DNA from 4 places in the Streptomyces sp. NPDC056061 genome. Region 1 is predicted to be linked to each of the others. Evidence: riboswitches for the same ligand, from Rfam matches in the RefSeq annotation. Region 1 holds a riboswitch; each other region holds the start of a gene.
The links. A riboswitch is a leader RNA that binds a small molecule or an ion and turns the genes downstream of it on or off. The one in region 1 is predicted to bind cobalamin.
Positions count from the first base shown of each region.

Region 2: it holds a riboswitch for cobalamin, as region 1 does, so the genes downstream of both, ACFC79_RS02200 (ribonucleoside-diphosphate reductase subunit alpha) here and ACFC79_RS18365 (ABC transporter substrate-binding protein) in region 1, are expected to answer to the same signal.
Region 3: it holds a riboswitch for cobalamin, as region 1 does, so the genes downstream of both, metE (5-methyltetrahydropteroyltriglutamate--homocysteine S-methyltransferase) here and ACFC79_RS18365 (ABC transporter substrate-binding protein) in region 1, are expected to answer to the same signal.
Region 4: it holds a riboswitch for cobalamin, as region 1 does, so the genes downstream of both, ACFC79_RS04360 (prenyltransferase/squalene oxidase repeat-containing protein) here and ACFC79_RS18365 (ABC transporter substrate-binding protein) in region 1, are expected to answer to the same signal.

Region 1 is NZ_JBHJWQ010000011.1:187,855-194,965, forward strand. It holds gene ACFC79_RS18350 (response regulator) at 511-1,206, opposite strand; gene ACFC79_RS18355 (sensor histidine kinase) at 1,178-2,416, opposite strand; gene ACFC79_RS18360 (alpha/beta hydrolase) at 2,603-3,745, opposite strand; cobalamin riboswitch at 3,977-4,163, shown strand; gene ACFC79_RS18365 (ABC transporter substrate-binding protein) at 4,194-5,240, shown strand; gene ACFC79_RS18370 (FecCD family ABC transporter permease) at 5,303-6,355, shown strand; gene ACFC79_RS18375 (ABC transporter ATP-binding protein) at 6,352-7,111, shown strand, end outside.
Region 2 is NZ_JBHJWQ010000001.1:488,885-495,995, forward strand. It holds gene ACFC79_RS02185 (GlxA family transcriptional regulator) at 1-674, opposite strand, end outside; gene ACFC79_RS02190 (hypothetical protein) at 756-968, shown strand; gene ACFC79_RS02195 (ribonucleotide-diphosphate reductase subunit beta) at 990-2,009, opposite strand; gene ACFC79_RS02200 (ribonucleoside-diphosphate reductase subunit alpha) at 2,009-4,420, opposite strand; cobalamin riboswitch at 4,559-4,687, opposite strand; gene mctP (monocarboxylate uptake permease MctP) at 4,848-6,476, opposite strand; gene ACFC79_RS02210 (DUF3311 domain-containing protein) at 6,473-6,727, opposite strand; gene ACFC79_RS02215 (GntR family transcriptional regulator) at 7,078-7,111, opposite strand, start outside.
Region 3 is NZ_JBHJWQ010000017.1:69,764-76,874, reverse strand. It holds gene mmsB (3-hydroxyisobutyrate dehydrogenase) at 1-771, shown strand, start outside; gene ACFC79_RS23345 (enoyl-CoA hydratase) at 768-1,559, shown strand; gene metE (5-methyltetrahydropteroyltriglutamate--homocysteine S-methyltransferase) at 1,620-3,938, opposite strand; cobalamin riboswitch at 4,106-4,330, opposite strand; gene ACFC79_RS23335 (formylglycine-generating enzyme family protein) at 4,487-5,140, opposite strand; gene ACFC79_RS23330 (NUDIX hydrolase) at 5,423-5,923, opposite strand; gene ACFC79_RS23325 (hypothetical protein) at 6,105-7,004, opposite strand; gene ACFC79_RS23320 (SPFH domain-containing protein) at 7,001-7,111, opposite strand, start outside.
Region 4 is NZ_JBHJWQ010000002.1:54,656-61,766, forward strand. It holds gene ACFC79_RS04350 (protein kinase) at 1-1,256, opposite strand, end outside; gene ACFC79_RS04355 (MBL fold metallo-hydrolase) at 1,555-2,595, shown strand; cobalamin riboswitch at 2,652-2,790, shown strand; gene ACFC79_RS04360 (prenyltransferase/squalene oxidase repeat-containing protein) at 2,899-4,170, shown strand; gene ACFC79_RS04365 (SCO2322 family protein) at 4,167-4,859, shown strand; gene ACFC79_RS04370 (energy-coupling factor transporter transmembrane component T) at 4,856-6,031, shown strand; gene ACFC79_RS04375 (ABC transporter ATP-binding protein) at 6,028-7,111, shown strand, end outside.

The sequences.
Region 1 (7,111 bases):
CGCGACGGGCCGTCCCCGGCGTCGCGGGGGCTCGGGTCGCTCCGGTCGGTTCGGTGCCGATCGGCCCGGCGGGGAGGCGGACCTCGCCGCCGGTGGGGCGGCGGGCCGTTCGCCCGGCCGGGCGGCCGGCGAACCGTTCGGCGGGACCACGGGACTCGTTCATGGCGAGACCTCCGTTCGTCCTCCCACCATCGCCCGGACGCGGCCCCCCGCACATCGTCCCCCCGGAGCGATTCCCGCCTACCACGACTGCGGTATCCGTTCGCGCCGCCTACGACCGGGCCGGCCCGCGCGTACCGCGTCGGCGCCCCGAGGCTGTCCCGCAATTGCTGGCGGGCACCCGGCGGCAGCCGTTTCCCCGAGCTCTCGGCTGCGCTCGGGCAGGAAGGCCCTACTTCTCGCCGTATTGCCGGAACGCCCGCATGCATCCGGTGCGGGGGCGCCCCTCCGTCTCGCGGCGCACCACGCCCGACGCCGTGCGTCGATCCACCGGGATGGGCGGGACAGCCCTTACACGGACGCCTGCGGGGACTGCGTCTCGCCCACGGGGCTGACCAGGCCGCACTGGTAGGCGATGACGACGAGCTGGGCCCGGTCACGGGCCGCCAGTTTCGTCATGGCCCGGTTGACGTGGGTCTTCGCGGTCAGGGGGCTGACGAACAGCTGCTCCGCGATCTCGTCGTTCGACAGCCCGAGTGCCGCCAGCCCCACCACGTCGCGTTCGCGCGGCGTCAGGCACTCCAGCCGCTCGTGCACACCCGCCGGGCAGGGGTCCGGCTGGGCCAGGAAACGCCCGATCAGCGCTCTCGTCGCCGAGGGGGACAGCAGCGCCTCACCGGCCGCGACCGTACGCACGGCGTCGAGAAGCTCGTCGGGCCGGGCCCCCTTGCCCAGAAATCCGCTCGCACCGGCGCGCAGGGCCTCGGCGACGTGCTCGTCGTCCTCGAAGGTGGTCAGGATGAGCACCCTCACCCCGGCGAGGTCTTCGGACTCGCTGATGATCCGTGTGGCGTCGAGCCCGTCCATCTCGGGCATGCGGATGTCCATCAGGACCACGTCGGGACGGTGCGCACGCGCCAGCTCCAGCGCCTCCTGCCCGTTGGACGCCTCCCCCACCGTCTCCATGTCGTCCGTGGAGTCGAACAGCATCCTGAAGGTGCCCCGCAGCAGGGCCTGGTCATCGGCAAGCAGTACGCGAATCGTCATGCCCGTCTCTCCTCGGTGGTTCGCCCATGGCCTGGCCGGGACGCAGGGGCAGGTCGGCCGTCACGACGAAGCCGCCCTCCGGGCGCACTCCCGCGTGCAGCCGGCCACCGACCGTGGAGGCCCTCTCGCGCATCCCGATCAGCCCGTGGCCCGTTCCCGGGCGGGTGTGGTTCCCGCCGGTGCGTCCGTCGTCCTCGACGGTGATCGTCAGCCGTTCGGGGTGGTAGTGCAGGAACAACCGGGCGTGGTCGGCCCCGGCATGCTTGTGCACGTTGGTCAGGGCCTCCTGCACGATGCGGTACGCGGCGAGGTCGACCGCCGGCGCCAGCGGTTCCGCGGTGCCCCGCCGGGTATGGCTGACGGTCAGCCCGGCGCGTTCGAACGACGCCAGGAGCGCCGGTACGCGGGCGAGCCCGGGCATCGGATCGCGCGGTGCCACCGGGTCACCGGACTGCCGCAGCAGGCCCACGGTCACCCGTAGTTCGTCCAGGGCCGACCGGCTGGTGTCCCGGATGTCCTCCAGCGCGGCCAGGATCTGCTCCGGCCGCCGTTCCACCAGGTGGACGGCCACACCTGCCTGGGCGTTGATGAGGGCGATGTGGTGCGCGACGATGTCGTGCAGTTCGCGTGCGATCCGCACCCGTTCGGCCGCCACCCGCTGCTCCGCCTCCTGCTCGCGCGTGCGCTCCGCGTGCTCCGCGCGTTCCTCCACCGCGGCGATGTAGGCGCGGCGTGAGCGCACCCCGTCCCCCACGGCCGCCGGCAGGGCCGTCCACGCCAGCATCGCCGCGTTGTCGGGCGCCATCCAGGAGTGGGGGTCGCAGATCACCGCGGCTCCCACCAGAACGGCGGCCGATGCCGACGCCGCGGCCCAGGTGACGCGCCGGTCGGTGAGCACGGCGACGGTGTAGACGGACACCAGGACCGGGCTGATGACCAGTGGGCTCTCCCGGAACCCGAGGACCTGGAACGCCACTCCGCAGCCGACCGCGACGGCCAGTACGCCGATCGGGTGACGGCGCCGCCGCAGCAGCGCGGCGCAGCCCACTCCGGCCAGCACCACGGCGGGCCAGCGCAGGGAGAAGTAGTGCTCGTGCGGCACCACCGAGGCGGCCACGACCGACAGCAGGAACAGCGCCGCCACGCCCAGTGCGTCGAGCACGCCGTTGCGGCCCCGGTCCCGCCGCCTCCATCCGCTGATCACCGCCATGCCACCACCGTAGGGTCGCCGGCCGCATCGGGCATCGTGTCGCAGGACCGGTCGGACCGCACCCGTCCGTGCCCGCGCGGCGGGCCGTGTCCGCCTGTGCTCCGGCCTCGGCGGAACGGTCCGGCCCGCACGGTCCCGGCGCGGCGGCCGGGAGGCCGGGTGGGCCCGGGCGGACGGCTTCGCCGGTCAGACGCCCTTGGCGGGAGCGGTCCGGCCCTCGTGGGGGGAGAGTTCGGCCGTGAGCCAGCGGAAGACCTGCGGCACCTGACGTTCCCAGAGTCCGGTGGTGTGCGGCCCGCTGACCGCGGCCACCGCCACCCGCGTCGGGAGCACCGCCGCCCGCTGGAGTGCGAGACCGTCACGGTAGCCGTCGTCCCGGGAACCCGAGAGGTAGAGCGAGACGCGCGGCGGAGTGGTGGCGTGGCGCAGGATCCACAGCGGATTGTTGACCTTCCGCAGATGCGGATCACGGGCCGTGAGGGAGGCCCGCTCGGCAGCCGGGTCGTTGTATCCGGAGAGGCCCACGGCGGCCCGGTAGCGGTCGGGGTGGGCGAGTGCCATCTTCACCGCGCAGTGCGCGCCGGCCGAGTATCCGGCCACGGCCCAGCGGCTCGCGCGGCTCTCCGCACGGAAGTTGTCGATCACCATCTGCCGGACGTCCACGCTGAGCCAGGACTCGGCGTCGACGACGCCCGGCACGTTGGCGCACCCGGTGTCCTTGCCCGCCAGCAGATTGGTCCGCGGCTCCACGAGGATGAACGGGGCGATCTTCCCGCTCCGCATCCCGGCCTCCAGCTGGGACTGCACGCGCAAACTTGCGAACCACGCCTTTGCCGATCCGGGGAAGCCGCCGAGCAGTTCGACCACGGGGAACTTGCGGTGCCGGAAGGACGGCTCGTCGTACTGCGGCGGGAGCCATACGTACACCTCGCCGCGCACCCCGGACACCCGGCCGCGCAACTGGGTCACGCGCACGCCCCGTCCCATCCGGGCGTCGTGGGTCGGGCCGAAGTGCTGGACGGTCCTCGGTTCGTCCGCCAGCCGCTTGTGGGTGCCGAGCCCGTCGCTCCCCAGGTCCGGGGCGGCGACGACGTGCTCTCCGGTGCCCAGCAGGTCGGCCCAGCTGTCGTAGAGGCCGTTGGCGTTGTTGACCATCACGAAGACGCTCAGCACGGCCGCCGCCTGTGCGAGGACGACCATCACCAGACGTGCCGCACCGCGCACCAGGGCGGGACCGCCCACGCGGCCCCACAGCAGGAGCGGAATCAGCACGGTGACCAGGGCCAGCGCGACCGTGGCCAGGAAGAAGGGTGTCCCCGTCAGGCTCATCACGCCAGGGAGGATGCCTCACACACCGCAATGGTTTACCCGCCTTTCCGCCTTTTTACGTCGGATGCGAGACAACCGGGAGCGGCATGTTGACGTCGGGGCCGTCCTGCGGTCCCGGCCGCCGATCTCTCGCCGCCGGTGTCGGACGGGTGCGTCGGCCGCGAGGGGGTGGGAGGCGGATCCGGTCGACGGCGTGCGATCACTCACACCGGCAGCCTTTGTGCCACAGCCTCAAGGAAACATAATATCGGCAGGTCATCGCCGCGACGGACCACAGGAAGCCGGCGCAATTCCGGCACGGTCCCGCCACTGTGACCGGGGAGTGCAACCCTTCGACATGCCACTGCGCACGGCGCGGGAAGGCGGGGGGAACGTCGATCCGGGAGTCAGGACACTGCCCTGTCGCGGGCCCGTCATGAGGGAGCGCGGACTCCCCAGGAGGCTCCACGTGTATTTCGGCATTCCCCGCCGCCCCGGTTTCCCGCCCGCCCGCCGTCGTGCGCTGCGCGCCGTCGCCGCGGCCACCGCTCTGTCCACCGTCCTGCTCGCCGCGGGCTGCGGTGCCGGCGACGACTCCTCCGACGGCGGGAAACCCGCCGCGCGGGCGACGGCCCAGGGTTTCCCGGTCACCGTCGACAACTGCGGCGTGCGGACGACGTACGACAAGCCGCCCTCGCGCGTGGTCACCATCCACCAGCACCCGGCGGAGCTGATGCTCGCCCTGGGGCTGAAGGATCGCATGGTGGGCACCGCGTTCCCGGACTCGGCAGTCCTGCCCGAGCTGAGGAAGGACTTCGACGCGATCCCCGAACTGGCGCGGAAGGAGCCGTCCTTCGAATCGATCCTGGACGTGGAGCCGGACTTCGTCTACGGCGGTTACGGCAGCGCCTTCGCCGAGAACGAGGGCCGCTCCCGCAAGGCGTTCGCCGACGCGGGCATCGACACCTACCTCAACCGCGAGTACTGCGACAGGAAGAAGCCCGTGACGATGCGGGACACCTACGAGGAGATCCGCACGGTCGGCAGCATCTTCGGCATACCGAAGCGCGCCGACGCTCTGGTGGCCGATCTCCGCGGGCGCGTCGACAAGGCCACCGCCGCGGTCGGGAGCGCCCCTGCGGTACCCGTCTTCGTGTACGACAGCGGCGACAAGACGGCGTTCACCGCGGGCGGCAAGGGCCTGGGCAGCGAGCTGATCCGCCTGGCCGGCGGCCGCAATGTCTTCGGCGACCTCGACAAGGTCTTCGGGGACGTCTCCTGGGAGCAGGTCGTGGCCCGCAAGCCGGAGGTCATCGCCATCTACGACTACGCGGGGACCGGCACCGTCGAGCAGAAGAAGAAGTTCCTCCTCTCCCAGCCGGCTCTCGCCGACGTCCCGGCGGTCAGGAATGAACGGTTCGTGGTTCTGCCGCTGACCGACACACTGGTCGGCATCCGGTCGGCCTACGCCGTCGACGGCCTGGCCCGCGGGCTGCATCCCGAGAGCTTCCGGTGACGCGGACTTTGGTGGAGGACGGCCCGGCCGAGGCATCGGCCGGGCCGCGCACGCGCCGCGGAATCCGGTCGGGCCGGGCCACCCTCGCCGTCACGCTCACCGTCCTCGCGGTGCTGCTGGTCCTCTCCGTCACGGCCGGGCTGGCCATCGGCTCGGTGCACGTGCCGCCCGGCGAGGTGTGGGGCATCGTGACGCACGCGCTGGGAGCCGATGGGGCGGAGCCGACCTGGTCGCGCGCCCGGGAGACGATCGTCCTGACGGTGCGGGCGCCGCGCGTGCTGCTCGGCGCCGTGACCGGGGCCGGGCTGGCCGTGGTGGGCACCGCCATGCAGGCCCTGATCCGCAACCCGCTCGCCGAGCCGTATCTGCTGGGGGTCTCCTCCGGTGCGTCCCTCGGGGCGGTGTCGGTGATCGTCTTCGGGGTGAGCGTGGCCGGCCCGGTGACGCTCTCGTCCGCGGCGTTCGCCGGTGCCCTGGGCGCGTTGCTGGTGGTCTACGCGACCGCCCGCACCGGTGGACGGATCACCTCGGTGCGGCTCGTGCTGTCCGGTGTGGCGATCGCGGCGATGCTCACCGCGGTGATGGATCTGCTGCTGCTCACCGCCGGCCGGGGCCACGAGGCGCGCGCCGTCCTCGCCTGGACCCTCGGCGGCCTCGGCGGTGTGGACTGGGAGACGCTGTGGCTGCCCGCCGCGGCCCTGCTGCTCGGCATCGGCATCCTCCTGGTGCAGTCGCGGAACCTGAACCTGCTGCTGGCGGGCGAGGAAGCCGCCACGACGATGGGACTCGACGTGGCCCGGTTCCGGGCCCGTATGTTCGTCATGCTGTCCCTGATCACCGGCATCCTGGTCGCCGCGGCCGGGCCGATCGGCTTCGTCGGACTGATGCTGCCGCACGTCGTGCGTCTCCTGGTCGGCGGCGATCACCGCCGCGTGCTGCCCACGGCCGCACTTGCCGGAGCGGTCTTCCTGATCTGGGCCGACATCGCCGCCCGCACCGTTGCGGCGCCGATGGAGATCCCGGTCGGAGTGCTCACCGCGCTGTGCGGAGGCCCGTTCTTCCTGTGGCTGATGCGCCGTGACGCCCGACGGAACACCGACCGAGGAGTGGCATGAGCGCGACCGAACTCACCGTCGAGGGCGTCACGCTGACCGCGGGCGCGCGCCACCTCGTCCGCGACGTGTCACTGCACGCCGGGGCCGGCGAGGTGATCGGCCTGGTCGGCCCCAACGGCAGCGGCAAGTCCAGCCTCCTGCGGGCCGTCTACCGCGTCCTGCGCCCCGACACCGGACAGGTGCGGGTCGACGGCGCGGACGCCTGGTCGCTGCCCGTGCGCACACTGGCCCGGACACTCGCCGCGGTGGTGCAGGAGTCGGCCGCCGGGTTCGACCTGTCCGTGCGGGAGATCGTCGCCATGGGGCGCACCCCGCACAAGGGCCTGTTCGCCGGTGACACGGCCGATGACGCCCGTCTGATCGCGTCGGCCTTGGCAGCCGTGGACGCGACGGAACTGGCCGACCGCCCCTTCGACCGGCTCTCCGGCGGCGAGCGCCAGCGGGTGCTCATCGCCCGTGCCCTCGCGCAGCAGCCCGCCCTGCTCGTTCTCGACGAACCGACCAATCACCTGGACATACGGCACCAGTTGGAGGTCCTCGGCGTACTGCGCGAGATCCCCGCCACCGTCCTGGTCGCGCTCCACGACCTCAATCTCGCCGCGTACTACTGCGACCGCCTCTACGTCCTGTGCGACGGCGAGGTCATCGCGTCGGGTCCGCCCGCCGAGGTGCTCACCGCGGAACTTCTCCACGAGGTGTACGGAGTGACCGGGGAAGTCGTCATTCATCCCCGGACCGGGGCGCCTCATGTGACCT
Region 2 (7,111 bases), on a different contig from region 1:
AGGTGGCGCTCCATCCACACCAGCGTCCCGCCGACCGTGTCGCACCGGGTGCGCGGCAGCGGCCGCTCGATGTACTGGGCCTGGCCGCCGTCCCGGTGCGGCGGCACCACCATCCGGCGCGCGATCGCGTTGGCGGTGTCGGTGCCGTACGCCTGCCGGACCAGGTGCAGGCAGGCGTCGATGCCGGCCGCGGTGCCCGCCGAGGTGACCACCGGTCCGTCGTCCACGTACAGCACGTCGGGCTCGACGACGGCCCGCGGGTAGCGGCGGGCCAGCTCGTCGGTGTGGCGCCAGTGGGTGGTGCAGCGGCGGCCGTCCAGCAGCCCGGCCGCGCCGAGGACGTACGCGCCGGAGCAGACGCTCAGCACGCGCGCGCCCCGGTCCACGGCCCGGCGCAGCGCGTCGAGGACCTCCTCGGGATACTCCCGCTCGACGTAGTGCCCACCGGCCGGCACGGCGATGAGATCGGCCTCCTCCAGACGTTCGAGGCCGTGCGGCGAGCCGATGGTGAACCCGGCGTGGGTCCGCAGCGTAGGGCCCTCGGCGGAGACCACGGCGAAATCGTGGACCGGCAGGCCCTCCGCGCTGCGGTCGAGTCCGAAGACCTCGCACAGCACACCCAGTTCGAAGGGGTGGACCTCGTCCAGCAGCAGGGCGGCGACATTGTTCAGCATCGGACCAGTGTGGCAGTAAATCGATGCTGTGTGGCAGTCCTGCCACTGCCGCGCCGTGCGGGCGCGGACGAGAGTGAAGCCATGAACACCTTCCTGAATGTCCTGGGCATGTCCGCGTTCATCATCCTCTCCCTGCTGCCCGCCCTCCTCGGTCTCGCCCGGGAGCGCCGCATCTCCCGCGAACTGCTGGCGGCGCAACACATGAGGAACGACGCACCGCCGGAAACGGCGGGCGCCGCCCGGCCGGTCACGGCCGAGCGGCGCCCGTACATCAGGAGCTGGGCCCGGATCTGAGGACCGGGCCGGGGCGGGAGGTCAGAAGTCCTCGTCCAGATCGACCGAGCCCTCCACCGCCACCTGGTAGGCGGACGGCCGGCGCTCGAAGAAGTTCGTCAGCTCCTGCACGCCCTGGAGCTCCATGAACGAGAACGGGTTCTCGGAGCCGTAGACCGCCGGGAAGCCGAGCCGGGTCAGGCGCTGGTCGGCCACGCACTCCAGGTACTGCCGCATCGACTCCGTGTTCATGCCGGGCAGTCCGTCGCCGCACAGGTCGCGGCCGAACTGCAGCTCCGCCGCCACGGCCTCCTTCAGCATGTCGGTGACCTGCTGCTGGAGCTCGTCGTCGAAGAGGTCCGGCTCCTCCTTGCGGACGGTGTCCACGACCTCGAACGCGAAGTTCATGTGCATCGTCTCGTCGCGGAACACCCAGTTGGTGCCCGTGGCGAGACCGTGCAGCAGGCCGCGCGAGCGGAACCAGTAGACGTACGCGAATGCGCCGTAGAAGAACAGCCCCTCGATGCACGCCGCGAAACAGATGAGGTTGAGGAGGAAACGGCGGCGGTCGGCCCGGCTCTCCAGCCGGTCGATCGTCTCGACCGAGTCCATCCACTTGAAGCAGAACTCGGCCTTCTCGCGGATCGACGGGATGTTCTCGACGGCCGCGAACGCCGCCGCCCGGTCGTCCGGGTCGGGCAGATAGGTGTCGAGCAGCGTCAGGTAGAACTGGACGTGCACGGCCTCCTCGAACAGCTGACGGCTCAGGTACAGCCGCGCCTCGGGGGAGTTGATGTGCTTGTAGAGCGTCAGCACGAGGTTGTTGGCGACGATCGAGTCGCCCGTCGCGAAGAACGCGACGAGCCGGCCGATCATGTGCTGCTCGCCCGGCGACAGCTTCGCGAGGTCGGCCACGTCCGAGTGGAGGTCGACCTCCTCGACGGTCCAGGTGTTCTTGATCGCGTCCCGGTAGCGCTCGTAGAAGTCCGGGTAGCGCATGGGGCGCAGGGTCAGTTCGAAGCCCGGGTCGAGCAGGTTCTTCGTGGGGTTGGTGTCGGTCATTACTGGCAGGCCTCGCAGGACTCGGGGTTTTCGAGGGAGCAGGCGATCGCGTCCGCGTCGGGGGCCGGCGCCTGCTGGGCGGGAACGGCGGCGGTGGCGGCGGCCGTGCCGGAGGCCGCGCGGGCGATCCGGGTGGCGGGGCGGGACCGCAGGTAGTACGTCGTCTTCAGCCCCTTCTTCCAGGCGTACGCGTACATCGAGGAGAGCTTGCCGATGGTCGGCGTCTCCATGAAGAGGTTCAGCGACTGGCTCTGGTCGAGGAACGGCGTACGCGCCGCCGCCATGTCGATCAGGCCGCGCTGCGGGATCTCCCACGCCGTGCGGTACAGCGCCCGCACGTCCTCGGGGATCCAGGCGAAGCCCTGCACGGAGCCGCTCGCCTCGCGCAGCGCCTCGCGAGTCCGCGCGTCCCACACGCCGAGCCGCTTCAGCTCCTCCACCAGGTAGGCGTTGACCTGGAGGAACTCACCGCTGAGCGTCTCGCGCTTGAAGAGGTTGGAGACCTGCGGCTCGATGCACTCGTACACGCCCGCGATCGAGGCGATCGTCGCCGTCGGCGCGATGGCCAGCAGCAGCGAGTTGCGCATCCCGGTCCGCGCGACGCGGGCACGCAGCGCGTCCCAGCGCTCGGGCCAGTTCGGTTCGATGCCGTAGTGGTCGGGGTGCAGCACCCCGCGCGCGGCGCGCGTCTGCTCCCAGGCGGGCAGCGGGCCGGACCGCTCGGCGAGGTCGCAGGACGCCTCGTACGCGGCGAGCATGATCCGCTCGGAGATCTTCGTGGACAGCGCGCGGGCCTCGGGGGAGTCGAACGGCAGCCGCAGCTGGAAGAAGACGTCCTGGAGACCCATGGCGCCCAGGCCCACCGGGCGCCACTTGGCGTTGGAGCGCCCGGCCTGCTCGGTCGGGTAGAAGTTGATGTCGACGACCCGGTCCAGGAACGTCACCGCGGTGCGGACGGCGGCGTCCAGCCGCTCCCAGTCGATGCCGCCGTCGGCGACGAACGCGCCGAGGTTGACCGACCCCAGGTTGCAGACGGCCGTCTCGCCGTCGTCGGTGACTTCGAGGATCTCGGTGCACAGGTTCGACGAGTGGACGACACGGCCCGGCTCGGCGGTCTGGTTCGCGGTCCGGTTGGCGGCGTCCTTGAACGTCATCCAGCCCTGGCCGGTCTGCGCGAGGGTGCGCATCATCCGGCCGTACAGCTCGCGGGCCGGCATCGTCTTGCGGGCCAGGCCCTTCGCCTCGGCGGCCCGGTACGCCGTGTCGAACGCGTCGCCCCACAGGTCGACGAGTTCGGGCACGTCGGAGGGGGAGAACAGCGACCAGTCGCCGTCCGCGTCGACCCGGCGCATGAACTCGTCCGGGATCCAGTGCGCCAGGTTGAGGTTGTGCGTGCGCCGCTGGTCCTCGCCCGTGTTGTCGCGCAGCTCCAGGAACTCCTCGATGTCCGCGTGCCAGGTCTCCAGGTAGACCGCGGCGGCACCCTTGCGGCGGCCGCCCTGGTTGACGGCGGCGACGGACGCGTCGAGCGTCTTCAGGAACGGCACGATGCCGTTGGAGTGCCCGTTGGTGCCGCGGATCAGCGAACCGCGGGCCCGGATGCGGGAGTACGGCAGACCGATGCCGCCCGCGTGCTTCGAGAGCCGCGCCACCTGGTGGTAGCGGTCGTAGATCGAGTCGAGCTCGTCGAGCGGGGAGTCCAGCAGGTAGCAGGAGGACATCTGCGGGTGCCGGGTGCCGGAGTTGAACAGCGTCGGCGACGACGGCAGGTAGTCGAGCCGGCTCATCAGCCCGTACAGCGCCGCGACCTCGTCCACGGCCTGAGGCGATTCGTCCTCGGCGAGACCGGACGCCACCCGCAGCATGAAGTGCTGCGGGGTCTCGATGACCTGGCGGGTGTGCGGGTGGCGCAGCAGGTAGCGGCTGTGCAGGGTCCGCAGGCCGAAGTAGCCGAAGCGGTCGTCGGCGCCGTCGAGGAGGGCGCGCTCGACCAGGGCGTCCAGGGCCGCCGCGTGGGCCGCGACGAACGCGGCGGTGCGGTCGGCGATCAGGCCCTCGCGGTGGCCGACGGCGACGGAGGCGGAGAAGGAGACCGCGCCCTGGCCCGCCGCCTCGTCCGCGATGGTGCGGGTGAGCAGCCGGGCGGCGAGCCGGGAGTAGGCGGGGTCCTCGGAGATGAGTCCCGCGGCGGCCTCGGTGGCCAGCGACCGCAGCTCGGCCTCGTCGGCCCGTGCGCTGCGGCCCCGCAGCGCGGCGGCGGCCACCCGTCCGGGATCGGCGTCGGGAAGGTCGACGGTGAGGTCGGTCAGGGTCCGCAGCAGTGCGGTGCCCGGCCCGTCGTGTGCGGTTCCCTCGGACTCGGCCGCTACGGACGCGGCGACTGAGGCCGGATCGGCTGGCGCGATGGTCACGTGGTGCTCTCCCTCGCTCGGCTCGGGGCCGGCGGGGGAACGGGGCAGCCGGGCAGCACGGAGCCCTGGGCGGGCGGCACTGCGTACGGCGTCCACCGGCCCATCCGCGAGGCCCGGACGTCTGGCACCCGGATCGGTCGAGCCGGGTGCGCTGTCGGCAGGTCGTCGGACTTGGTCGGGTGTGCGCAAAAGCGCACTGAACACACCGTTGCGGGACAGTTCCGGATTCGCACCGGATTCCCCTGCGACGACAGCGAGGATGAGCATACATGTGGGGGCCGCTCGATGAGGCAGCCCCCAGATGTTGTGTCGGCCTCCGTGTGTCGGGCCCGCAGGAGGCGCCCTGCGGGCCTCTCCCCGGACGCCGGACGGCCCGCCACCCGCCCCCTTCCGGCAGGGGCGGGCCGTCCGGGGCCCGGGAGGGCGGTCAGCGGATGGCCGGCGCTCCTGCGGTGACCGGGGGCAGTTCCACCTGGACGCCAGGGTCGCCCGCGTCGGCCGTGTAGTCGGCCGGGGACGTCTCGTCGGTGCCGGCGGGCGCCTTCGCCGCGTTCAGGACGAACGTCAGCACCACCGTCACGACCACGTTCAGCACGAACGCGGTGAGGCCGATGTAACCGATCTCACCGATGCCCGGGATCTGAGCGGACGAACCGCCGAAGTGCTTCTGCGTGGACGACTGCACCCCGTACGCGGCCACCGTGCCGTACACCATGCCGACCGCCCAGCCCGCGAGCAGCGCCCAGCGGTGGAACCAACGGGTGAACAGACCGCCGACCAGGGCCGGCATCGTCTGGAGGATCCAGATCCCGCCGAGCAGCTGGAAGTTGATCGCGACCGTCTTGTCCATGGTGAGGACGAAGGCCAGCGCCCCGACCTTCACCAGCAGCGACACCAGCTTGGAGACCTTGGTCTCCTGCTCGGGGGTCGCGTCGGGCCTGAGGAAGTCCTTGTAGATGTTGCGGGTGAAGAGGTTCGCCGCGGCGATCGACATGATCGCCGCGGGCACCAGCGCGCCGATGCCGATGGCGGCGAAGGCCACCCCCGCGAACCAGTCGGGGAACATGTTCTCGAACAGCTGCGGAATGGCCAGCTGTCCGTTCTCCACATCGATCCCGGCGGCGATCGCCATGAAGCCGAGCAGTGCCAGCAGACCCAGCATCAGCGAGTACAGCGGCAGGATCGTGGTGTTGCGCCGGATCACGTTCCGACTGCGGCTGGAGAGCGTCGCCGTGATCGAGTGCGGGTACATGAAGAGCGCCAGCGCCGAGCCCAACGCCAGGGTGGCGTAGCCCCATTGGCCCGCCTCGCCGGGCGCCAGGGAACCGGTGGGCTTCCCTCCGGGCGGACCGGCGAACTTCTCCTGCGCGGCGGCGAAGATGTCGTGGAAACCGCCGAGTTTGATCGGGATGTAGATGATCGCCACCGCGATGACCAGGTAGATCAGGCCGTCCTTGACGAAGGCGATCAGTGCGGGTGCCCGCAGGCCGGAGGAGTAGGTGTAGGCGGCGAGCACCGCGAACGCGATCAGCAGCGGCAGGTCCTTGACGAACCAGTGGGTGTTCTCGCCGCCGCCGACGCCCATCACGTCCAGCACCGCCTGGATGCCGACGAGTTGCAGCGCGATGTACGGCATCGTGGCGAGGATGCCGGTGACGGCGACCGCCAGCGACAGGCCCTTCGAACCGAACCGCCCGCGCACGAAGTCCGAGGTGGTCACGTACCCGTGCTTGTGCGAGACCGACCACAGCCGGGGCAGGAAGGTGAAGATCAGCGGGTACACCAGGATGGTGTACGGCACGGCGAAGAAGCCCGCCGCGCCCGCCGCGTAGATCGCCGCGGGTACGGCGACGAAGGTGTACGCCGTGTAGAGGTCGCCGCCGAGCAGGAACCAGGTGACCCAGGTTCCGAACGACCTTCCGCCCAGGCCCCATTCGTCGAGGCTCGCCTCGTTCTCGGCCTTGCGCCAGCGTGCCGCCAGGAAGCCCATGACCGTGACGGCCAGGAAGAAGAAGACGAAGACGCCGAGCGCGACGCCGTTCACGCCGTCCTTCATGCCGATGCACCCCCCTTGCGGGAGCGCTGGTCACGCTGCCACAGCTTGTACGCGGTCGCGGTGAGCGCGGTGGAGATCAGGACCCAGAGCATCTGGTACCAGTAGAAGAACGGGATACCGATGAAGGTGGGGTCCACCTTCGCGTACGAACTCACCCAGAGCATCGCGACGAACGGCGCGACGAGGCACAGGGCGATGACCACCCTCACGGGTGTGATGGCGGGTGGCTTTCCTTCCGGGCTTGCAGACATGCGGCGACTCCGTCCCCTCGCTGATCACCTGCTGTGGTGCGCAGGAAATCTAGGGGAGGTTTCCGGTCAGCGTCACCCCCCGGCCGCATCGCGGTCCGGAAACAGTTCCGTGAACGGGTGCACACATGCGAAATCCGGTCGGGCGTACGGGAGTTCATCCGTCCCCGGCATGCGGTCCGCCCCCGTGGGGAACGGCGTTCCACGGGGGCGGACGGGGTGGTGGTGCGGCGGGGTGGGCGGTGGCCGGAATCGATCGTCCGGACGCCCTGCCGGGGCTCGCTGGGGCGTCCGGCCGGGATCCGGGGGCCGGGGTGCGCGACGCGGGTCCGGCGGCCCGCCCGTGTCGGAGGTCAGTCGGTCGGCCGCTTCAGGCGCGCCACGAAC
Region 3 (7,111 bases), on a different contig from region 1:
GGGGCCGGGGTGGAGCCCGTCGCCTCCGCCGCCGATGCCGTCGCGGACGCCGAGGTGGTCATCAGCATGCTGCCGGCGGGCCGTCACGTCCTCGGCCTCTACGACGAACTCCTGGCGGCGGCCCGTCCCGGCACCCTCTTCGTCGACTGCTCCACCATCGACGTCGCCGACGCCCGCACCGCCCACGAGCGGGCCGTCGCCGCGGGCATGCGCGCCCTGGACGCCCCGGTGTCCGGCGGCGTGATGGGCGCCGAGGGCGCCACACTGACCTTCATGGCGGGCGGGGGAGAGGCGGAGTTCGACGAGGCACTGCCCCTGCTGGAGACGATGGGGAAGAAGGCCGTCCACTGCGGTGGCGCCGGTGCCGGACAGGCTGCCAAGATCTGCAACAACATGATCCTCGGCGTCTCCATGATCGCCGTCAGCGAGGCGTTCGTCCTCGGGGAGAGCCTCGGACTGTCCCATCAGGCGTTGTACGACGTCGCCTCGACGGCCTCCGGGCAGTGCTGGGCGCTCAGCGTCAACTGCCCGGTGCCCGGCCCCGTGCCGACCAGTCCGGCCAACCGGGAATACCGGCCGGGCTTCGCCGCCTCCCTGATGGCCAAGGACCTCGGCCTGGCCGCCAACGCCGCCCGCGCGGGCGGCGTGCACGCGGAACTCGGCCTGCGGGCCGCTGAGTTGTACGCCGCCTACGCCGAACGGGCCGGTGCCGCGGAGGACTTCTCCGGCATCGTACGAACGATCAGGAACGACGACGGAGGACGGACGTGACCACCGAACCGACGCAGGAGTACGAGACGATCCTCGTCGAACGCAGGGGCCGCACCGCCCTGCTCACCCTCAACCGCCCGCACGCCCTCAACGCACTGAACCTCCAGGTCATGAACGACGTGGTGGCCGCCGCCGAGGAACTGGACAGGGACCCCGACTGCGGCTGTGTCGTGATCACCGGGTCGGCGAAGGCGTTCGCGGCCGGGGCCGACATCAAGGAGATGCGACCCCACGACTACATGGACATGTATCTCGCGGACTGGTTCGCCGCCTGGGACCGGCTCGGACAGCTGCGCACACCGACGGTCGCGGCCGTGTCCGGGTACGCGCTGGGCGGTGGCTGCGAGCTCGCGATGCTCTGCGACATCCTGATCGCCGCCGACACCGCCGTCTTCGGTCAGCCCGAGATCAAGCTCGGCGTGATCCCCGGCATCGGCGGCTCGCAACGCCTGACCAGGGCGGTGGGCAAGGCCAAGGCCATGGACATGTGTCTGACCGGGCGCACCATGGACGCCGCCGAGGCCGATCGCGCCGGGCTGGTCTCCCGGGTCGTGCCCGCCGGTGAACTGCTCGGCGAGGCCCTCGCGGTCGCCGACACCGTCGCCGGCATGTCGCTGCCGGTGGCGATGATGGCGAAGGAGGCCGTCGGCCGGGCCCACGAGACGACCCTCGCCGAGGGCGTCCGCTTCGAGCGCCGCCTCTTCCACGCGGTGTTCGCGACTGCCGACCAGAAGGAGGGCATGGGCGCCTTCGTCGACAAACGGCCGCCCGCGTTCCGTCACCGCTGACGCCGGGCGGGCCGGGGAGGGAAGCCGCACGGCTCCCTCCCCGGCCCGCCGCTGCCGCTGTCAGGACGTGGTGAGCTCCTCGCGCACCGTGCGGGCTGCGGCGACCAGGTTCTCCAGCGAGGCCCGGGTCTCGGTCCAGCCGCGGGTCTTCAGACCGCAGTCGGGGTTGACCCAGAGCCGTTCGGCGGGGATGGCCCTCAGGCCGGTGCGCAGCAGCTCCGCCGCCTCCCCGGCGCTCGGGACGCGGGGCGAGTGGATGTCGTAGACGCCCGGTCCCGCCTCGCGCGGGTAGCCGTGGGCGGCCAGTTCACGGGCGACCTGCATGTGGGAGCGGGCTGCCTCCAGGCTGATGACGTCGGCGTCGAGGTCGTCGATGGCCTGGACGATGTCGCCGAACTCGGCGTAGCACATGTGGGTGTGGATCTGGGTGGCCGGGCGCACTCCGCCGGTGCTGAGCCGGAATGCCTCGGTGGCCCACGCCAGGTACTCCGCCCGGTCGGACGCCCGCAGCGGGAGGGTCTCGCGCAGGGCGGGCTCGTCGACCTGGATCACCGAGGTCCCGGCGGTCTCCAGGTCCTTCACCTCGTCGCGCAGGGCGAGGGCGACCTGCCGGGCGGTGTCGCCGAGCGGCTGGTCGTCGCGGACGAAGGACCAGGCGAGCATGGTGACCGGTCCGGTGAGCATGCCCTTGACGGGCCGGCCGGTCAGGGACTGCGCGTAGGCCGTCCAGCGGACGGTCATGGGCGCGGGACGGGAGATGTCACCGGCGAGGATCGGCGGGCGGACGTAGCGGGTGCCGTAGGACTGGACCCAGCCGTGCTGCGTGGCGAGGTAGCCGCTGAGCTGCTCGGCGAAGTACTGCACCATGTCGTTGCGTTCGGCCTCGCCGTGCACCAGGACGTCGAGTCCGGTCTTCTCCTGGAAGGAGACGACCTCCTGGATCTCCGCCCTGACGCGTTCCTCGTAGCCTGCGGTGTCGATGCGGCCGGTGCGCAGGTCGGCGCGTGCGGTGCGCAGTTCGCCGGTCTGCGGGAAGGAGCCGATGGTGGTCGTCGGCAGCAGGGGCAGGCCGAGGTGGGCCCGCTGGGCCGCGGCCCGTTCGGAATACGGCTGGCAGCGGCGGGCGTCGGCCCCCGTGACCGCGGCGGCGCGGGCCCGTACGGCAGGGTCGTGCGTGATCGGTGAACTCGCACGGGACGCCAGATCGGCCCGGTTGGCGGCGAGTTCCGCGGCGATCGCGCCGGTGCCCCGGGCGAGCCCCCTGGCGAGGGTGGTGACCTCGGCGGTCTTCTGACGGGCGAAGGCGAGCCAGCGCAGGAGCTGCGGTTCGATGTCCCGTTCGGCAGCCGCGTCCAGCGGTACGTGGATCAGGGAGCAGGAGGCGGCCACATCGACCCGGTCGGCCAGTCCGAGCAGGGTGCCCAGGACGGCAAGGGACTTCTCCAGGTCGTCGACCCAGATGTTGCGGCCGTTGACCACCCCCGCCACCAGGCGTTTGCCGGGCAGCCCGCCGACGGCGGCGAGGGCGTCCAGGTTCGCCGCCGCCGTGTCCGTGAAGTCCAGGGCGAGCCCTTCCACCGGGGCCTCGGCCAGGACGGGCAGGGCGTCGCCGAGCCGGTCGAAGTACGAGGCGACCAGCAGCTTGGGCCGGTCGGTGAGCGTGCCGAGGGCGTGGTAGGCGCGCGCGGCGGCGTCCAGTTCCGCCGGGGTGCGGTCCTGGACGAGGGCCGGCTCGTCCAGCTGGACCCATTCCGCGCCCGCCGCTCGCAGATCGGCGAGGACTTCGGCGTACACCGGCAGCAGACGGTCGAGGAGGGTGATCGGCTCGAAGTCCGCGGGCACACCCGGGGCGGGTTTGGCGAGGAGGAGGTAGGTGACCGGGCCGACCAGCACCGGACGTGCGGTCAGCCCCAGGGCGAGGGCTTCCCGCAGCTCGGCGACCTGCTTGGTGGAGTCGGCGGTGAACACGGTGTCCGGGCCCAGTTCGGGGACGAGGTAGTGGTAGTTCGTGTCAAACCACTTGGTCATCTCCAGGGGCGCGACGTCCTGGGTGCCGCGTGCCATGGCGAAGTAGCCGTCCAGGGTGTCCGTCTCGACGGCGTCCCGGTGGCGTGCGGGGATCGCGCCGACCATGACGGTGGTGTCGAGGACGTGGTCGTAGCAGGAGAAGTCGCCGGTCGGCACTTCCCGGATGCCCGCCCCGGCGAGCTGCCGCCAGTTGGCGGCGCGCAGTTCGGCGGCGGTGGACCGGAGGGCGTCGGCGGTGACGCGGCCCTTCCAGTAGCCCTCGATCGCCTTCTTCAGTTCCCGGTCCGGGCCCTGGCGGGGGTAGCCGTACACGGTGGCCCGTGCTGCCGCGGCTGCGGTCTCGGTGGTCACGGAGATCTCCTTCGCGAGATGAATCCCTGAGATCCCGGAGACGGGACGAGGACGCGAAGGGGTGACGGACCGGACGGCGACGACCCCGCGCGCCACGGCGTGCGGTCGTTCGTCCGATATGTACGCCGACCCGCCCACGAGGTCACCGGGATGTCCGCGCACGAGTCGATCGTGTGCGGGCAGTTGGCAGGTCTTCGGACTCGCGGGCACGCCTCGTGTCGTACGAGGCACCTAATGGCCGTCGCTTCCCAGGCCCTGTTCGTCGGACCCAGTGCGTATGACGGCGGTCGTTCCCGCTCACCGCTGCGGGGCAGTCCCGGATTCCCACCGGGTTCCCTCTTGCGACGCTTCCCGCCTGGCTGACGGGGCGAACCAGCTGCGCGGCCAGCCTAGAGGGTGGCGCGGTCCGGCGGGGCCCGTCGTCCACGATCCGGATGGTGAGCTGGGACACGGACGGTGCGGCGGACCCGGGTGCGGCCCGACCGGTCCGCGGGGCTCGACGGGCCCGGCCGGCCGGACGTGTCACGGACGCGTCGCGCGTCGCCGGTTCACCGCGAACGGGCGAGCCGGAACCCCAGGTCGTCGATGCGGAACGTGGGGTGGCTCCTGCGGCGGCACGAGGCACGGCACGCGCGCGGGTGGTCGTACGCGCCCCCGCCCCGGAACACGCGGTAGGCGCCGTAGACCCGCGGGTCGTAGAGGTCCCAGCACCATTCCCAGACATTGCCGATCATGTCGTGGAGTCCCCACGCGTTCGGCATCCGGCCGGCGACATCGTGGACCGCGTCACCGGAGTTGCCCCGGTACCAGGCGATCTCGTCGAGTTCCCCGTGACGCACGCCGGACGTCCCGGCCCGGCACGCGTACTCCCACTCGGCCTCGGACGGCAGCCGGTACCCGTCCGCCTCCCAGTCGCACACCACGTCGAGACCGTCGGGGTCCTCGCCGATCGTGTAGCAAAGAGCCAGACCCGTCATCAGCGAGAGCCGGTTGCAGAAGCGGACGGCGTCCAGCCAGGAGACCTCCGTCACCGGGGTGCGCGCCCCGGCCGGGCCCGCGGTGGGCTCCTCGTCCCGAACGGCGAGGTAGAGCTCGCGGGTCACGGGACACGGCGCCAGCCGGAAGGCCCCGACCTGGACGTCCCACTCCGTTCGCGTGCCCTCGTCGCGCAGGACGATCGTTCCGGCGGGGATGTCCCGCATGGCCTCGGCGGTCGCCCGTCCGAGTCCCGGCTCAGTCCGCAAGGCGGCTCCTCGTGTGCTCCGACGCCCCGGGCGCCGGTCTCGCGCGGCGGCCCGCGAGGCCCCTCGGCGTCCCGGGGAACCGGCCCCGGCGGCAGGTTCGCGCGAACGGGCGATGATACCGGGGTACCGGTCGACACCATGCCGCCGCAGGGGACTTCGGGGTTCCGGACGACCGCCTCACGCACCGGCCGTCCGGCCGAGGGGAGTGGCACGGCCTGCCCGAGGGGCCCCGGGCGGACCCTACGCCCCGGCCGTACCGGTCGCGATGTCCAGCCGGTGGGCCGGCGGGTGCTCGATCGGGAGATCGGGGCGCCAGGCCGCGAGAACCTGCGCGGAGGGGTCGAAGAGTTCCTTCGGCAGCGCGTCGGGCTCGGTCCACTGCCAGGTGCTGATGAGGTGGGGCTCGGTCACCCGTGGTTGCGTCGATTCCACCGTCACCAGGGCCGCCATCGACACCCGGTTGATCCCCGCGACGACGTCGTGGAGCATGGCGAAGACGGTCACGTCGGCCTCGTCCACCTCCAGGCCCGTCTCCTCGCGGAGTTCGCGGACGGCCGCCGCGGCGACGGATTCGTGCGTCGGATCGACCTTGCCGCCGGGAAGTTCCCAGGTTCCGATGCGGTGCCTGCCCAGCAGTACCCGTCCTCGGTCGTCCTGCACGATGACACCCACCCCGAGCGCCGCCTGCGCCACCGGCGGGCGGGCGTTGCGGGGGAGGGGATCGACGGGGGCGGCGTGCATGGTGCTCCTTGCGGTCGGGCGCGGGGTGTCACGGGTCACGGCCCCACGGCGTCCGCGGGCCGGACCCGCGGCCAAGCCTACGTACCCCGCGGCGGCGCGCGCCGGCCGGTCGGCCGGGACGCACCGGCGGGGAGCCGCGTGCGTCGGCGCGCCGGTGCGTGCGGTCCACCGGCCCGGCGCCTCAGACGGTCAGCCGCAGCGAGATGTCCGCGATGCCCAGCCGCACGCTCTGACCCCAGGTCAGTTCCAGCGCGTCCGCCTCCATCCCGTCGCCGAAGGCCACCACGCGGTCGGACTCGGCAGTGAGCCTCAGCCCCTGTCCGTGCCCCAGCTCACCGGAGACCAGCGAGGTGCCGGTCGCCGGTGACGGCCATGCCTCCCGGACGAACCAGAGCAGCCGCGCATCGGTGGGCCCCGGCAGCCGCAGGTCGCTGCGGCGCTCCTGCCACAGCGAGCGGAGCCAGCCCGTGGCGCCGGTGCCGGTGCCGACCAGGACGCCCGAGGATGCCTGCGCCTCGGTGGGTGTGTCGGGTGCGTCGAGGCCGAGCCGGTAGCGGGCGGTCTGGTGGCCGGGCGGGCCCAGGTAGATCTCGTTGAGGGCGAGGAGGCGCTGGGTGTCGTCGGCGACCGCCTCGACCATGGTGAGCTCGTCCGTCGTGCCGCCCGGCCCTGCGGCGGAGCGCAGCAGTGCCGCCGCGGCGGACGGCCGGTGGCGGACCAGCACCCCCGGATTGCGTCCGGGGTCGGTGTCGATGCCCACGACGGGCTGACCGGACAGGTACTTGGCGGCGTTGGCGACCAGACCGTCCTGCCCGACGACCACCACCACGTCCTCGGGCCCGAACAGGAAGCGGTCGAGATCGGCGCGCTCCACCCGGGACTGACGCCACTGCAGCGGCACGGCCGCCGCCACGTCGGCGAGCGCCTGCCGGGCGTGCCGGTGCCGTTCCACCACCTGCTCGATGGACCGGCCGCGGCTGGAGAGGAAGAACGCCGCCTGACCGTGGGTGCCGTGCCGGGCCAGCAGTTCCTCGTACTCCGTGGTGCGGTGCACCAGCACGGCGCGCGGGGCCAGACTCATGCCCGCGAACCCGGGCCGGTCCTGCCGAGCCTGCCGAGCAGGTCCGTGAGGACGTCGGGGGAGAGGGTGAGGCTGTCGATGCGCGGCAGGTTCTCCGCCAGCCTGGT
Region 4 (7,111 bases), on a different contig from region 1:
ACCGCGTCGATCTTCTTGGTGAATTTCGGCAGTTTTTCGAAGGCTTTACTCCAGTTCTCGATCTTGAGGGGCCCGACATCCAGCCGAAACGGCTTTTTCGGGTCCGACACGTCGACCCGTACGTACTGGTCGCCGTAGAACAGCCAGAGCATCTGATCACCGTCCGGGGCGGGCATCGCCGCGTCGACGTGGATGCCCCCGTCCGCCGTCGGGACCGGTTTTCCCTTGCGCCCCGAGCCGGCCTCGGACCGGTCGTCCCGCGACAGCCGGTTCGCCACAAGACCTGCGCCGATTCCTCCCGTGAGCACAAGTCCGGCCGAGAGCACCGCCCGGCGGGACGGCCGACGTCGCGGCGTCTCCGGATCGGCCGAGGGCCCCGCCCCCGACGGGGCGGGCGGGTCGTGCGGCGGCTGGACTCCGGGCGTGGGCGCGAGGCCCGGCGCGGCGGCCAGTGGGCGCAGCAGGGCGGCCGCCTGGGCGGCGGTCGGCCGCTCGGCCGGGTTCTTGCGCAGCAGGGCTTCGAGCACCGGGGTCAACGGCCCGGCACCTGCCGGGATCTCCGGCTGTTCGCTCATCACGGCGTACAGGACCGCGACGGGCTCCGGGCGGGCGAAGGGGGAATGACCGGACAGCAGCGCGCACAGGGTGGCGCCCAGTGAGAACAGGTCGCTGGGCGGTCCCGCCGGACGGCCGCTCAGGCGTTCCGGGGCGATGAAGTCCAGGGTGCCGATCACCGCGCCGGGTGTGGTGAGTGATGTGGTGTCGGCGAGTGCCACGATGCCGAAGTCGCAGAGCACGACACTGCCGTCCTCGCGCATCAGGACGTTGGCCGGCTTCATGTCCCGGTGCAGCGCGCCGATGGCGTGCACCGCGTCGAGCGCGGCGAGCAGTTCAAGGCCGATCCCGGCGATCCGGGACGGGGGCATCGGGCCGAGGGCGGCGACGTGTTCGGCCAGCGAGCGGCCCTTCACGAGTTCCATCACCAGCCACAGCCGGTCCTCGTGGCTCACGAGGTCGTAGACGTCCACCACGTTGGGGTGGGAGATCCCGGCGATGGCGCGGGCCTCGCGATGCGCGCGACGGGCGCGCTGGGCGAGTTCCTCGCCGCCCGTCTGCAGATGCACTTCCTTGACCGCGACGATTCGCCCCAGCAGGCGGTCGGTGGCGCGCCACACGGTTCCCATGCCTCCGCTGCCGAGGCGTTCGAGCAACAGGTAGCGCCCAGCGATCAGTTGTTGTCGCGTGTTGTCAGCCACGGGCTCAAGGTAGCGGATCACAACAACCCTTTTTCGCTTAACCACTGCCTAGTTATTGCCAGTTGTCGCAACAACGAGCCGCACGGAAGCCGGAACCACCGGCCCCGCCCCGCCCCGCCCCCTCATCCGGGCGCACCAGCCCGCCTTCCACCCGGACGCCGAAGGTGGTCGACCGGGGCTACTACTGAAACAAGTTCTCGTTACAGTGGTCGACGAGTGCGCACCGCACGGCCGTCGCAACGGCCGTCACGTCCGAACGTCCGGCGAACCGGCCGGGCCGCGGGGAGATGGGGAGCCCATGACGCAGGTGACCGACCACGGCGGGGGCGTGCACAGCATCAAGGTGCCCATCCCGGACAACCCGCTCGGCCACACCCTGGTGCACGTCCTGGACACGGATCGCGGGCCGGTCCTGATCGACACCGGCTGGGACGATCCGGAGGCGTGGGACACGCTCACCGCCGGGCTGGCCGCCGTCGGCACGGACGTCGCCGACATCCACGGCGTGGTCATCACCCACCACCACCCCGACCACCACGGACTGTCCGGGCAGGTCCGCGAGGCGTCCGGGGCCTGGATCGCCATGCACGCGGCGGATACCGAGATCGTGCGCCGCACCCGCGAGTCGGAGCCCGGCACCTGGTTGACATATCTGGTGGGCAAGCTCACCGCGGTCGGGGCGCCCGAGGCGCATCTCGCGCCGTTGCGGGCCGCGGCGGCGGAACGGGGACGCATGAGCACGCTGCCCGGGGCGCGGGCCGCGCTCCCGGACCGGGAGATCGTGCCCGGCGCACTGCTGGACCTGGCGGGGCGGCGGCTGCGTGCGGTCTGGACGCCGGGGCACACCCCCGGCCACGTCTGCCTCCACCTGGAGGAGCGGCATCCGGCCGAGCTGCCGGGGCGGGGGCGGCTGTTCTCCGGGGACCATCTGCTGCCGGGCATCAGCCCGCACATCGGGCTGTACGAGGACCCGGACGACGCCACCGTCACCGACCCCCTCGGGGACTACCTCGACTCGCTGGAGCGGATCGGGCGGCTCGGGGTCGCGGAGGTGCTGCCCGCCCATCAGTACGCGTTCCCGGACGCGGCGGGGCGGGTGCGGGAACTCCTCGTCCACCACGAGGAGCGGCTGACCGGGCTGCTCGGGCTGCTGACCGTGCCGCTGACCCCGTGGGAACTGGCCGAGCGGATGGAGTGGAACCGGCCCTGGGAGCAGATCCCGCCCGGTTCGCGCAACATCGCCGTCTCGGAGGCGGAGGCCCATCTGCGGCGGCTGGTGAAGCTGGGGCGCGCGGAGGCGGTGGCGGGGAGCGATCCCGTGACGTACCTCGCGGTGTGACATCGGCGACGTACCTCGTCGACCGCAGCCGTGGGGCGGGCCCCGGGGGTGCTTCCGGACCGCCCGGTAGAGTGGGACGGTCGTCATCATGCCCGTACAGGGGGAAGCCGGTGCGAATCCGGCACTGACCACGCAGCCGTGAGCCGTCCTGCGGACGGTGAGTCGGAATGCCCTGTCCGCGGTCGTGACCGGCTCGTACCACCGGAACCCCGGTGGTCGGCACCGTCGAGGTATACGGAGCCGGAGCCTGGTGCGTGAGCGTGCCCGTCCCCGGTTCCCCGTGCAGGAGAGGCCCCGCCCGCCATGACCGTACGCCGCAGCGCGGCAACGCTCGCCGCCACCGCCGTCCTGCTCAGCGCGGCCACCCCAATCGCGATCGCGGCGCCGACCCCGCCGCCCACCCGGTCCGCCCCACTGCCCGCCGGGCTGTACGGCACGAAGGACCCCACCTACGACGGCGTCTGGCGACAGTCGCTCGCCTTCCTCGCCCAGCGGGTCGAGGGAGTGACGCCCTCCGCGAAGGCGGTCGACTGGCTGATCGGCCAGCAGTGCGACAACGGCGCCTTCGCCGCGTACCGGGCCGACGTCTCCCGGCCGTGCGACGCGAAGACGATGCTGGACACCAACGCCACCGCGGTCGCCGTGCAGGCGCTCGTCGAGGTGGACGGGCACCGGGAGACCGTGAACGACTCGGTCCGCTGGCTGAAGTCGGTGCAGAACGAGGACGGCGGCTGGGGCTACGCCGCCGGACAGCCCAGCGACGCCAATTCCACCTCGCTGGTGATCGGCGCCCTCGCCCGGCAGGGCCAGCAGCTCGCGGACATCACCACCCCGGGCGGCAAGACCCCGTACGACCCGCTGCTCGCGCTGTCGATCCCGTGCGGCGGCAAGGACGGCGGCGCCTTCGCCTATCAGGCCGACAAGGCGGGGAAGCTCGCCGCCAACGCGGACGCCACCGCCGCGGCCGTGCTCGGCACCATGGGCAAGGCCCTGGCCACCGGCAACAATGCCGCGGCCAAGGGGACCAGCTGCCACCCCGGCACGGACCTCAACCCCGAGCAGGCCGCCCAGAACGGTGCCCACTTCCTCGCCGGGGCCCTCGCGGCCGACGGCCACCTCGACCTCGCGCCGATGCCCGGCGCCGAGGACACCGCCCCGCAGCCCGACTTCGGCAACACCGCCGACGCCGTCGTGGCGCTGTCCGCCTCCGGCCACCAGGACAAGGCCGCCGGGGCCGTTGCCTGGCTGAAGAAGAACTCCGGTCCCTGGGCGGAGCAGAACGGCCCCGCCGCCTACGCGCAGCTGATCCTTGCCGCGCACGCGACCGGCAGCGACGCCCGGGACTTCGGCGGCGTGAACCTCGTCGACCGACTGAACGCGGCAGGGCCGAAGCCCGCGGCGATCACGACGCCCGACCCGTCCACCGACACCGGGTACGAAGCCACGCAGAAGGACCAGGTCCACAGCGGCGACGACGTGATCGGCGGCGTGTGGTGGTTCGTCGGGATCGGCCTCGTCGTCGGCGCCGGTGTCGGGTTCCTGATCAGCGGCCGCCGGAAGAACCAGCAGCTGTGAGGCGGTCGGCAAGGTCCGGCGCGGTAGTCGTGGTCCTGGGAGCCGTCCTGGCGGTGCTGTGCGCGGGACCGGCCCGGGCGGCCGGCTACCGGTACTGGTCGTTCTGGGAGGGCTCCGGCACCGGCTGGACGTACGCCACCCAGGGCCCGGCCCTGGTCCGGCCGGACGACGGCTCGGTGCAGGGATTCCGGTTCTCGGTGAGCGAGGACTCCCAGGACTCCGCACGACCGCGCACCGCTCCCGACTTCGCGAAGATCTGCGCGGACACCCCGGCCGAGAAGGGATCCAAGCGGATCGCGCTCGTCATCGACCCGGGCACGGCCTCGGACGCCCCGGACGGGCGGACGCCGCCCGCACAGCGCACCGCCTGTGCGCGGATCGCCCCGGACGCCAGCACCGCCGAGGCGCTCGCCTCGGTGGCCAAGCCGCTGCGCTACAACAGCGACGCGCTGCTCTGCGCCATCTCCGGCTACCCGGCCACCGGCTGCGGCGAGCAGGTGTCGGGCGACGGCGGGCACCCGGCGCCCGTCGGCTCCGCGACCGCCACGGCACCGGCCGCGACCGCTGCCGACGACGACGGCTCGGACGGTTCGGGTGGCGGCCCGTCCGCGGGGGTGTACGTCGGGATCGGCGCCGTCGTCGTCCTCGGCATCGCCGCCGCCGCGCAGGCCCGTCGCCGCCGAGGATGACCGCACCGACCAGCGGCCCGGCGTCCGGCACCACCCGCACCGTCCGGCCGTACCACCCGCTGCGCGCCCCCGAGGCGACCCGGAGCAACGCCGTGCCCGCCGGGGCGTGGTGGCTGTGGGCACTGGGCCTGGCCACCGCCGCGTCCCGGACCACCAACCCGCTGCTGCTGGGGCTGCTGGTGGGGGTGGCGGGCTATGTGGTCGCGGCCCGTCGGACGGACGCGCCGTGGGCCCGCTCCTACGCTGCGTTCATCAGGATCGGGCTGTTCGTCATCGGCGTGCGGCTGGTCTTCTCCGTCTTCCTCGGCTCGCCGATCCCCGGCACCCACACCGTGTTCACCCTCCCCGAGGTGCCGCTGCCCGACTGGGCGAAGGGCGTGCGCATCGGCGGCCGGGTCACCGCGGAGCAGCTCCTCTTCGCCCTGTACGACGGGGCGAAACTGGCCGCCCTGCTGATCTGCCTCGGTGCCGCCAACTCGCTCGCCAACCCGGCCCGGCTGCTGAAGTCGCTGCCGGGCGCGCTGTACGAGGCGGGGGTCGCCGTCGTCGTCGCGATGACCTTCGCACCGAACATGGTCGCCGACGTGGGGCGGCTGCGCACCGCGCGACGCCTGCGGGGCCGCCCGACGGGCGGGATCGGGGCGGTCCTCCAGATCGGGCTGCCGGTCCTGGAGGGCGCGCTGGAGCGGTCGGTCGCGGTGGCGGCCTCGATGGACGCGCGCGGCTACGGGCGCACCGCCCAGGTCCCGGCGGCCGTCCGCCGCACCACGAACGTGCTCACGCTCGGCGGGCTGCTCGGGGTGTGCGCGGGCACGTACGGGTTGCTGGCCGCGCAGGGCGCGGCGTACGGGCTGCCGCTGCTGGTCGCCGGGCTGGTCGCGGCGGCGGCCGGGCTGCGCCTGGGCGGGGCCCGGTCGGTCCGGACCCGCTACCGGCCCGACCGGTGGGGTGCGCGGGCCTGGCTGGTCGCGGGTTCGGGGGTCGCGGTGGCGGTGGCGATGATCTGGGCGGGCGGCGTCGACGCCGCCGCGCTGCACCCGGGGGTCGTGCCGCTGACCGCACCGGTGCTTCCGTTGTGGCCCGCGGCGGCGGTGCTGGTGGGACTGGTGCCCGCCCTGGTGGCACCGGTGCCGCCGTCGGCGGGCGGCAGAGAGGGCGAGGAGGACCAGTGATCCGGTTCGAGCAGGTCGCGGTGCGGTACGAGGGGGCGGAACGCCCCACCCTGTCCGGGGTGGACCTCGTCGTGCCCGAGGGCGAACTGGTGCTGCTCGTCGGCCCGTCCGGGGTCGGCAAGTCGACCCTGCTGGGCGCCGTCTCCGGGCTCGTGCCGCACTTCACCGGCGGCACGCTGAGCGGCCGGGTCACGGTCGACGGCCGCGACACCCGCACCCACAAGCCGCGCGAACTCGCCGATCTGGTCGGCACGGTGGGCCAGGACCCGCTCTCCCACTTCGTCACCGACACCGTCGAGGACGAGCTGGCGTACGGGATGGAGTCGCTGGGGCTCGCCCCCGACGTGATGCGACGGCGGGTCGAGGAGACCTTGGACCTGCTGGGCCTCGCCGGGCTGCGGGACAGGCCGATCGCCACCCTGTCCGGCGGCCAGCAGCAGCGGGTCGCGATCGGTTCGGTGCTCACCGGACACCCGAAGGTCCTGGTCCTCGACGAGCCGACGTCCGCGCTGGACCCGGCGGCGGCCGAGGAGGTCCTCGCCGTGCTCCAGCGGCTCGTGCACGACCTGGGGACGACGGTCCTGATGGCGGAGCACCGCCTGGAACGCGTGGTGCAGTACGCGGACCGGGTCGTCCTGCTGCCGTCGCCGGGCGCGGCACCGGTCGTGGGGACACCCGCCGAGGTCATGGCCGTCTCCCCGGTCCATCCGCCGGTCGTGGCGCTGGGCCGCCTGGCGGGGTGGGAACCGCTGCCGCTGACGGTCCGCGACGCCCGGCGCTGCGCCGTCGGCCTGCGCGAACGGCTCGCGGGGGTCCGGCCGGCCGCGCCGTCGGCCCCCTCGGCCGGGACCGTCGTGGCTCCGCTGCCCGACGCCCCGGCACCGGTGCGGCGCGGCCCGCTCGCCCGCCTGCTGGGCCGCGGCGCGCGCAATGACGCCGCGGCCCCGGAGCCGGTCGACGGCGCCCCGGCCCGGGTCGAGCGGCTGGGCGTACGGCGCGGGCGCGTCGAGGCGCTGCGCCGGGTGACGCTCGCCGTCGCCCCCGGCGAAACGGTTGCCCTGATGGGGCGCAACGGGGCGG